DNA from 2 places in the Paraburkholderia sp. D1E genome. Region 2 is predicted to be linked to the other one. Evidence: riboswitches for the same ligand, from Rfam matches in the RefSeq annotation. Region 2 holds a riboswitch; the other holds the start of a gene.
What was found. A riboswitch is a leader RNA that binds a small molecule or an ion and turns the genes downstream of it on or off. The one in region 2 is predicted to bind thiamine pyrophosphate.
Positions count from the first base shown of each region.

Region 1: it holds a riboswitch for thiamine pyrophosphate, as region 2 does, so the genes downstream of both, thiC (phosphomethylpyrimidine synthase ThiC) here and ACUN0E_RS21855 (FAD-dependent oxidoreductase) in region 2, are expected to answer to the same signal.

Region 1 is NZ_JBQYMB010000001.1:5,898,231-5,903,100, forward strand. It holds gene ACUN0E_RS26575 (hypothetical protein) at 191-688, opposite strand; gene thiC (phosphomethylpyrimidine synthase ThiC) at 1,055-2,986, opposite strand; TPP riboswitch at 3,076-3,194, opposite strand; gene ACUN0E_RS26585 (GreA/GreB family elongation factor) at 3,349-3,759, opposite strand; gene ACUN0E_RS26590 (hypothetical protein) at 4,288-4,746, shown strand.
Region 2 is NZ_JBQYMB010000001.1:4,887,323-4,892,192, reverse strand. It holds gene thiE (thiamine phosphate synthase) at 1-196, opposite strand, end outside; gene ACUN0E_RS21865 (thiazole synthase) at 193-1,008, opposite strand; gene thiS (sulfur carrier protein ThiS) at 1,048-1,245, opposite strand; gene ACUN0E_RS21855 (FAD-dependent oxidoreductase) at 1,332-2,462, opposite strand; TPP riboswitch at 2,694-2,817, opposite strand; gene ACUN0E_RS21850 (ABC transporter ATP-binding protein/permease) at 3,186-4,870, shown strand, end outside.

The sequences.
Region 1 (4,870 bases), 1.0 Mb from region 2:
GACTTCCCCAAGCATAGAGCCCGGATGTTGGCCGTCAAGAAGGGAAACTACGGGAGAAGGCGGGAATCGGTGAAAGCGCCGCGTTGTGCGGGCTGGACTGCGCGCGGCACGATGCGTGCGCAGGGAGCCCAGGAAGGCTCGCCATGCACACGCATAAGGGGGTCAGTGGGGGAAGCCAGGTCGGCAAGACTCAGTGATAGTGCCCGTGGCCACCCCATCCACCGCGGCCGCCGCCCCAATAGCCGCCGAAACCGAAGCCGATCGAGACCGACGGGCCATACCAGCCTGGGTATCCGTAATAAGCCGGATAGACCGGCGGCGGATAGTAAGCGGGATAGGCGGGATAGGGCGGAGCAACGTATACAGGCGGCTGGGCGACCGCGTAGGAGGGCGGTTGGGATTGCGCATTGGCCCGCGCCTGCTGCGCGGCTTGAGCCTGTTGTTGCGAGGTTGCCGAATCGCCGGCAGTTCCGACGGCGACTTCCCGCTGAACGTCGGTGGGCGGGACGGTGCCGTAGGCGTAGTAAGGGTAGTAGCCCGGATAGTAGCCGTAAGGGTAATAGCAGCCGGATAGCGTCAGCATGCAGGCCGCGCCGGCAAGCGCGATTCCGGTTCGGGAAAGACGGGGTAAGCCGCGCGGCAGCCGCTGGCTGATTGTGCAAAGAGAATCGATGACGCGGGACTTCATGACGCGCTCCTGTTTACCATCGGACGCCGCCATCCGGGGCGTAATGGCCTGAGCTTACGCCGCTGTAGCGCCAACACGATTGCAAAACCGTAACGGCTTATTTCACCCCATTGCAAAGCATTTTTCGCAGCAATCGGCACGCATCCAGATGCACGGGCATGTGTCAGCAGATTGTCGATGTCGTGATCGCATGCTTACACTCTGTCGGCATGTGGCATGTGGCATGTGGCATGTGGCATGTGGCATGTGGCATGCCGGCTTGCGCAGAAATGCAAAAGCCCGCCAGGGGCGGGCTCCTGTGCTGCAATGCAATGAGGCAAAGGGTTCGAATGGCGGGCGTGCACGTCTGCGCCCGCGATCCGTACCTTACTGCCGCTGATAAATCTCAGCGCCTTTCTTCATGAACTCGATCGACTTCACTTCCATGCCTTTCTTCAACGCGTCGTCGTCGGAGAGGCCTTGTTGCGCGGCGAATTCGCGCACGTCCTGCGTGATCTTCATCGAGCAGAAGTGCGGGCCGCACATCGAACAGAAGTGCGCGACCTTGGCAGAATCCTTCGGCAGGGTTTCGTCGTGGAATTCGCGTGCCTTGTCCGGGTCGAGACCGAGATTGAACTGGTCTTCCCAGCGGAATTCGAAACGCGCCTTCGACAACGCATTGTCACGCACCTGCGCGCCCGGATGGCCCTTTGCCAGATCGGCGGCGTGCGCGGCGAGCTTGTACGTAATGATGCCGGTCTTGACGTCGTCCTTGTTCGGAAGTCCAAGGTGTTCCTTCGGCGTGACGTAGCAGAGCATTGCCGTGCCGAACCAGCCGATCATCGCAGCGCCGATGCCCGAGGTGATGTGGTCGTAGCCCGGCGCGATGTCGGTCGTCAACGGTCCCAGCGTGTAGAACGGTGCTTCGTCACACCATTCCAGTTGCAGGTCCATGTTTTCCTTGATCAACTGCATTGGCACGTGGCCGGGGCCTTCGATCATGGTCTGCACGTCGTGCTTCCACGCGATCTGCGTGAGTTCGCCGAGCGTTTTCAGTTCGCCGAGTTGCGCTTCGTCGTTCGCGTCGTAGATCGAGCCGGGGCGCAAGCCGTCGCCGAGCGAGAAGGCCACGTCATACGCCTTCATGATTTCGCAGATGTCTTCGAAGTGCTCGTACAGGAAGCTTTCCTTGTGGTGAGCGAGGCACCACTTCGCCATGATCGAGCCGCCGCGCGAGACGATACCCGTCATGCGCTTGGCCGTCAGCGGCACATATTGCAGACGCACGCCCGCGTGGATCGTGAAGTAGTCGACACCTTGCTCGGCCTGCTCAATCAGCGTGTCGCGGAAGATTTCCCACGTCAGGTCTTCGGCCTTGCCGTTGACCTTTTCCAAAGCCTGGTAAATCGGCACCGTGCCGATCGGCACCGGTGAATTGCGGATGATCCACTCACGCGTTTCGTGAATGTGCTTGCCGGTGGAGAGATCCATCACCGTGTCGCCGCCCCAGCGGATCGCCCACGTCATCTTGTCGACTTCTTCGCCAATCGACGAGGTCACCGCCGAGTTGCCGATGTTCGCATTCACCTTCACGAGGAAGTTACGGCCGATGATCATCGGCTCGCTTTCCGGGTGATTGATGTTGTTCGGGATGATCGCGCGGCCACGTGCGACTTCTTCACGCACGAATTCCGCGGTGATTTCCTTCAGGCCGTCGGGACCGAATGCGCTCGCGCCGAACGCCTGGCCCGGATGCTGGCGGCCCATCATGGCCGCGAGCTTTTCGCCGTTCGGGCCGCTCGTCCTCAGGGTTTCCAGATACGCGGCGCGCTGCTGGTTCTCGCGAATCGCGATGTATTCCATTTCCGGCGTGACGATGCCCTGACGCGCGTAGTGCATCTGCGAGACGTTCTTGCCGGCGACTGCGCGGCGCGGCGTGCGATGCAGGCCCTGGAAGCGCAGTTCGGCGGTTGCCGTGTCGGCGGCGCGTTCACGGCTGAAGCCGCTCGACAGGCCCGTCAGGGCTTCGGTGTCGCCGCGTTCTTCGATCCAGGCTTGACGCAGCGCCGGCAGACCCGCGCGGATGTCGATCTGCGCTTGCGGATCGGAATAGGGGCCCGACGTATCGTAGACGAAGACCGGCGGATTCTTCTCGCCGCCGAAGCTATCCGGCGTGTCGGACTGCGAGATTTCGCGCATCGGCACGCGGATATCGGCTCGCGAGCCGGTCACGTAGACCTTGCGGGAATTCGGCAGCGGGGCGACAGCGGCGGCATCGACGTGAGCGTCGGCGGAAAGAAACTTCGGATTGGCGTTCATGCGTATCTCCTCGCAAAGCAATGTGGGCCGCTAAGCAGGAGACGAGATGGAAGTTGTCGGAAATCGCGAGAGATGAAACGGTAGACCAGGTGCGAAATCCGTACGCTTCCCTGCGCTGGCATTATCCAGATCAGGTTCAAAGGGTATTTCTCACCCACGCAACACGGACCTCCAACCTCCGCGCTACGCAGGACCCCCGCGTTAGCAGCGCACACGATACACCGCCCGGGCGGTGCTTGGCAACCCGTCTTGAAAAAGTCAGATGTCGGAGATAACGCCGGTCAGCCACGCACTATTCTTATTGTGATAGGGCTGCCGGGGATGGTGCGGCGCAGCGGTTCTGCGTCGCGAGTGCGCCTGGCTTACAGCGTGAAATCGTCGGCGGCTTCCGGCTGAAACAGGATCTTTTCGAGCTTCAGGACTTTCTCCGTGCCGCTCGGCGGCGTGAAGCGGATGCGTTCGCCGCGTTTGGCGCCGAGCAAGGCGAGGCCGACCGGTGAGAACACGTTCAGGCGGCCGTGCGCGAAGTCCGCATCGGGCGGATAGACGACCGTCCAGGTCATCTGCTCGCCGTTGGTTTCGTCGACCAGCGTGGCTTGCGAATTCATTGTGAGGACGTTCGCGGGAATGTCGCGCGATTCGACGATCACGGCGCGTTCCAGGACGTCGTCGAGCATGTCTTGCAGTTTGGCGTCGGCGCCGGGCGCGGCCGCGTGTTTTTCAAGACGAGCGACGTCGAGTTCGGTGAGGTAACAGGTTTTCGTCTTTTTCATGACGGGTTCTCCAATTGATCTGCACATATGGGAATTGCGTGCGAATGAGATCAGCCCGGAGCCCGACGACGTGGCTCCGGTTATGGAGGAAGCAACGTCAGATCGGGCGCCGGGCGGCGAGAAGCGGGAGCGTTCGGGACGGCTGACCGGCGTGAGGCGCTGCTACGTCCGCGCGCGCGCCACCGGTTGCGCGGCGGGGGCGCAAGCGGGTGAGGGCACGGGAGAACGGAGGACGCATGGGATAGCTGGCAGGGAGCGAAAAGTATTGGGGTAAGCGCCGGAAAGAAGACTTGATCGACGCAATCGAAAGGGGAATGTTAGCACGGGCCGGGCGTCTCCTTAATCGCCGCCGAGAGGTGCCGTGTGCGCAGGGTGCGGCGCGTCTATTTCGCACCGGGTCGTTCAAGGCCGCCGCGGCGCTGCCGTTAATCCGCCTGTAGGGGCGGCCGTTGCCCAGCCGGACGACCGGCGGTGGGTGGCGCGTCAATGGCGTGATGCGGATCGATACGGCTTTAAGGAGATGGGCTCATGAAAACGGGACTAGTGCGGTTTGGGGCGCTCGGCGCGGTCGCGGCGATGGCGGCGCTGGTTGCATCGCCAATGCCGGCGGTGGCGGCGAGTAATGGAACGATTAGTTTTTCGGGAGCGATCGTAGCGCCGCAACTGGCGATTTCGGCGGCCCCGGCTCCGGCCGGGGCACGCGTCGATGCTACCGGCGGGCGGCTCGCGCAAACGGGTTCGGCGGTCACGCTAACCTTTAGCGCTGCGCCGGGCGTGGCTACGGGTGCTGATGTTGCACTTCAGGTGAATAACGGTGCGACGGCGCGTGATGCGGTGGCCGGACGTTTTGTCGATAGCGGTGGCCGTGTGTCTCGCGCTGCCAGTGATGGGCACTACCGGGTTGGCCGCGATGGCGGGGTGTTGTCGCTTGCACCGAAGAATGCAGCGCTGGATACCCGGGTGACGGTTGTCGTTAGTTACGATTGAGGCGTCTTCGCGGGGCAGCGGTGTATTGAGGCAGTTTGCCCTCAAGCGTACAGACACGCCGCGCCCCGCGGGCGTATATAGCATGGAACGGTCGCGACCGCAGTTGAACAACCCCAAAAAAAAA
Region 2 (4,870 bases):
CATGCTGCTGCGCGTCGGCGACGACGATCAGGTCCCCGCCGTTCGGCTCGTCCGGCGCGGTCAGGCAGATACGCCATGGCGCATGCGTCGGCGGCCACTCGCCCAAACGGGCGCGGATTCGCTCGGCGGCTTCGGTGAGTTCATCGGCGGGCGGCCAGAAGAGGTCGCGGCCAGTCAAAGGCAAAGTTTGCGTCATGCGGCGCTCCCATCTTGATGCCAGAACGGCATGCCGACCACCGGCGTGCTCGCGTGCGCACTTTCGCGCTCGGCCATCGGCCCCGCCAGAAAAGCCTGGCGGCCCGCTTCGACGCCCAGCGCGAAGGCGCGCGCCATCGCGTCGGGGTGCGTCGCCTGCGACACAGCGGTGTTCAGCAGCACGCCGTCGAAACCCCACTCCATCACTTGCGCCGCGTGCGATGGCACACCGAGGCCGGCGTCGACGATCAGCGGTACATCGGGCAGCCGTTCGCGCAACACACGCAGGCCATACGGATTGATCACGCCCTTACCCGTGCCGATCGGCGCGCCCCACGGCATCAGCGCCTCACAGCCCACATCGAGCAGACGGCGACCGATCACCAGATCTTCGGTGCAATACGGCAGCACCTTGAAGCCGTCCTTGATCAGTTGTGCAGCCGCCTCGATCAGCCCAATCGGGTCGGGCTGCAACGTGTAATCGTCGCCGATCAGTTCGAGCTTGATCCACTCGGTTTCGAAGATTTCGCGCGCCATATGCGCGGTCGTCACCGCCTCGCCGACGGTCAGACAGCCGGCGGTGTTGGGCAGCAGCGGCACACCATGGCGCTTGAGCAGGTCGAAGAAACCGGCTTCGGCGCCGCCTTCGTTCATCTGCCGGCGCAGCGCAACGGTCACCATGCCGGGCCGGGCCGCGTCGATCGAATCCGACAGCGACTGCAGCGACGGATAGCGCGAGGTGCCGAGCAACACGCGGCTCGCGAAAGTTTGGCCGTAGAGCGTGAGCGCGTCGGCGGTTTGGGGGGAAGTCATTTGCATAGTCCTGGTCTCCGGCAATGCGTGGCGCGGGATTTAGCCGCCGGCCACGGGTTGCACGACATCGAGCTTGTCGCCCGGCCGCAGCGCGCGCGCCGCATGTTGGGTGCGTGCGACGAAATCACCGTTCAGCGCGACCGCGAACGGCGGACGCGCGCCGAACGCGGCGAGCGCATCGGCGACAGTCGCGCCTTCGGGCAGCGACAACGGCTTCTGATTGATATGAATGTCCATAGTGTTCGAATACAGTTCAATCGATGGCGGTAACGGTGCGGCTCGCTTGTTTGCCTGCGGTTATTTCACCAGCAGACGCGCAACGCTCACGCCGGTTCCCGCGTGGAATCCAGTTGAAACAGCTCGCTCCAGCGCGCGGCGCTTTGCCAGTCGGCGAAGGCATCGGCATCGCCGATGCGGCCGTCGAGCAGCGCTGCGGCGAAGCGCACGGCTTCGTCGGCGACTTCGGGCACGATCATGTAGCCGTGCCGGTACAGGCCGTTCACGCGCAGTGTCTGCGCGCCATCCCACAGCAAGGCCGGACGGTGGTCCGGCAAAGTCGGACGGCACTGCGAATTCAGTTCGAGGATGCGTGCCTCGCCGAAGCCGGGATGCACGGAAAACGCCGCGCTCAACAGCTCGAGCGCCGAGCGCACGCTGACCGGCGACATGTCCTCGCCTTCCACCTCGGTCGCGCCGATCACGTAGAGATCGTCCGGCTTCGGCGCGATATACAGCGGGTAGCGTGGATGCAGCAGGCGCACCGGCCGCGTCAGCTTGATACCCGGCGCATGCACGCGAGCGACTTCGCCGCGAATACCGCGCAGTGTGGGCAGCACGGGCTTCGCGCCCAAACCCCGGCAGTCGATCGTGACACGCGCGGGCGGCAACGCATGATCGTCGACTGGCGTGTTCCAGTGCGTTTCGACACCGCGCTCGGCAAGGCCCGCGGCCAGCGCAGACAGTACCTGACGGTTATCCAGTTGGCCTTCGCGCGGCAGTAGCCAGCCCTGGTTGAAGCGACCCGCCAACGCGGGTTCAGCAGCGCCGACCTGGGCGCCCGCCAGCGTCACGAAGCCGCCGTCGAGCAATTCAGCAGGCGCGTTCGAGCGTACACGGCGTTCGAACAACGGCGCTTCGGTGCGATCGGCGTGATGCCACACGACCAGCGTGCCGTTACGCTGAAAGAACACCGGTTCCGGCAATTCAGCGAGGACTTGCGGCCAGGTTTCGAGCGAACTCGCACCGAGGCGCGTAATCAGCAGTTCAGCACTGGCGGCTTCGGCAAGCGGCGCCAGCATTGCCGCGGCGACCCAGGCTGCCGCTTGCGTACCGGCGGCGTCGCCACGTTCATAGAGGGCGACGCGATGCCCCTGGCCGGCGAGACGCCACGCGACCAAACGCCCGCAAAGGCCGCCGCCAAGCACCGCGAAATCGGGTTGCGCAAGACGAGTCATCGCGCGCGCTCCGCGGCACAGCAATGGCAGGCAAAGCCAAAGCTGCACGGCACGCCGACATAACCGACGAGAGCGTGGCAAGAGTCAAAACACATGTCTGAAGAATAGGCGGTCATCGAGTCCTTTCCGTACGGCAAAAAACGCACGTACCCAGGACGAAACCGGCGGGTGAGGCCGGCCGGGCAATACACGTGTCCAATGACGGACGCCGCCCGGCGGGGAATGGAAGACTGGCTGCTTCCGGAAACTTCCCGCGCCGGTATTACCCGGATCGGGTGCAAAGGGTCTCTCTCAGCCTCGCCGCCGCTGCGTGCGAATCACGCAGCCTGTGGGCAAAGCACCCCTGTTTCGTCGAAGGTCATTAGACCATAAAAGGCACGGCGCCCGCAAACCAGCGACCTGCGCCGTCGTGTGCAATTGATCCGTCACTATCTTTCGATTCATCAATACGGCCGCATGCAGCGCTCTGGCACAATGCCAGGACCGGATACCGCAGGAGCTGCGCGCGGGCGACACGCCTGGTTGCACGCGCAACATGCGGTATCGAGGCGAGGCCCCCGAGCGGGAATTAATTTTCACTTAAGGGCTTCGCGCCAGAATCGGACGCTCACCCGGACGTGCGTTCGTCGAGCACGACGCCCGGGAGCACGCACCGCAAACCCACCGTTGAGCCGGCCCGACTGAGGCCGGCCCGGCATGGGCCAGCACTTCACCAGGATGCTCATGACACCGAATACCGCTTCCAGCCCCGCGCTGCCGCCGGACGAAAAAGTCTCCGCCTGGAGCCTGATCAAACCTTATTGGGTTTCGAAAGAATGGAAATTGGCGTGGAGCCTGCTCGTTGCGATCATCGCCATCAACCTCACCAGCGTCTGGCTGAACGTCAAGTTCAACACGTGGAGCGGGCAGTTCTATAACGCGCTGCAAAGCAAGAACGTCAAAGACTTTCCGCATCTGATGGTGGTCTTCTGCCTGATCGTCTTCCCGATGATCATTCTCTTCGTATATGGCCGGTATCTGCGCCAGATGCTCGGCTTCCGCTGGCGCCAGTGGCTCACCAACGAATACCTCGAAGAATGGCTGGGCAAGGGCGCGTTCTACCGGATCGAGCGCGATGGGCTCGCCGATAACCCCGACCAGCGGATCAGCGACGACCTGCAGTCGTTCGCCACCAACACTCTGTCGCTGTCGCTCGATCTGCTGTCGACGGTCGTCACACTCGTTTCGTTCATCACCATCCTCTGGGGTCTGGCCGGCGCACTGAGCATCACGCTCGGCGGCATGCCGCTCGTGATTCCGGGCTACATGGTATGGGTCGCGGCGCTGTACGCGCTCGGCGGCTCGTATGTCATTCACAAGCTCGGCCACCCCCTCGTATCGATCACTTACCAGCAACAACGCGTTGAGGCTGACTTCCGTTTCGGCCTGATCCGCGTGCGCGAAAACGCTGAACAGATCGCTTTTTACGATGGCATGGAGACGGAAAAGGCCAACGCCCAAGGTGTCTTCGCACGCATTCGCGACAACTGGTGGCGCGTGATGAAATACACCAAGCGACTCAGCTTCGTGCTGAGTTTCTACGGTCAGATCGCAATCATTTTTCCGCTCGTCGTCGCGGCGCCCCGCTACTTCGCTGGCGCTTTCACGTTCGGCGTGTTGATGCAAATTCAGCAGGCGTTCGGTACCGTCAGCGATTCGTTCTCCTGGTTCATCAACAGTTACGGCAGCCTGGTCGATTGGCGCGCTACTGTTAACCGTCTGCGGGAATTCAAGCGGGTCGTCCATGAGTCGCGCATGAAAGAAGCCACATCGCCCGCGACCGCGCATGGCGGCATCAATCTTCACTTTGTCGACGAAGACAAGCTCACCACCGCTGGCCTCCAGCTCTCACTGCCGAACGGCAACCCGCTGTCGCGCATCCGCGATATCGTGATCAAGCCGGGCTCGCGCTGGCTGGTGCGTGGCCCGTCCGGCTCGGGCAAGAGCACGCTGATGCGCGCACTCGCCGGCTTGTGGCCATTCGGCGACGGCTCGATCGATGCCCCGGTCAACGCGCGCATGATGTTCATTCCGCAAGTCAGCTACATGCCGATCGGCACGCTGAAAGCCGCGCTCGCCTATCCGTCCTCCGCGGACACCTATTCCGATGACGAATGCCGCGAAGCGCTCGTCACCTGCCACCTGTCGGACTACGCCGACCGCCTGCAGGAATCGGGACACTGGACGCGCATTCTCTCGCCGGGCGAACAACAGCGTCTCGCCGGCGCCCGCGTGCTGCTGCACAAGCCGGACTATCTGTTTCTCGACGAAGCGACCAGCGCGCTCGATTCGGAAAACGAAGCACGTCTCTATCACCTGTTCACCGAGCGGCTGCCGAAGGCGGCGATCGTCAGCGTCGCGCATCGCGA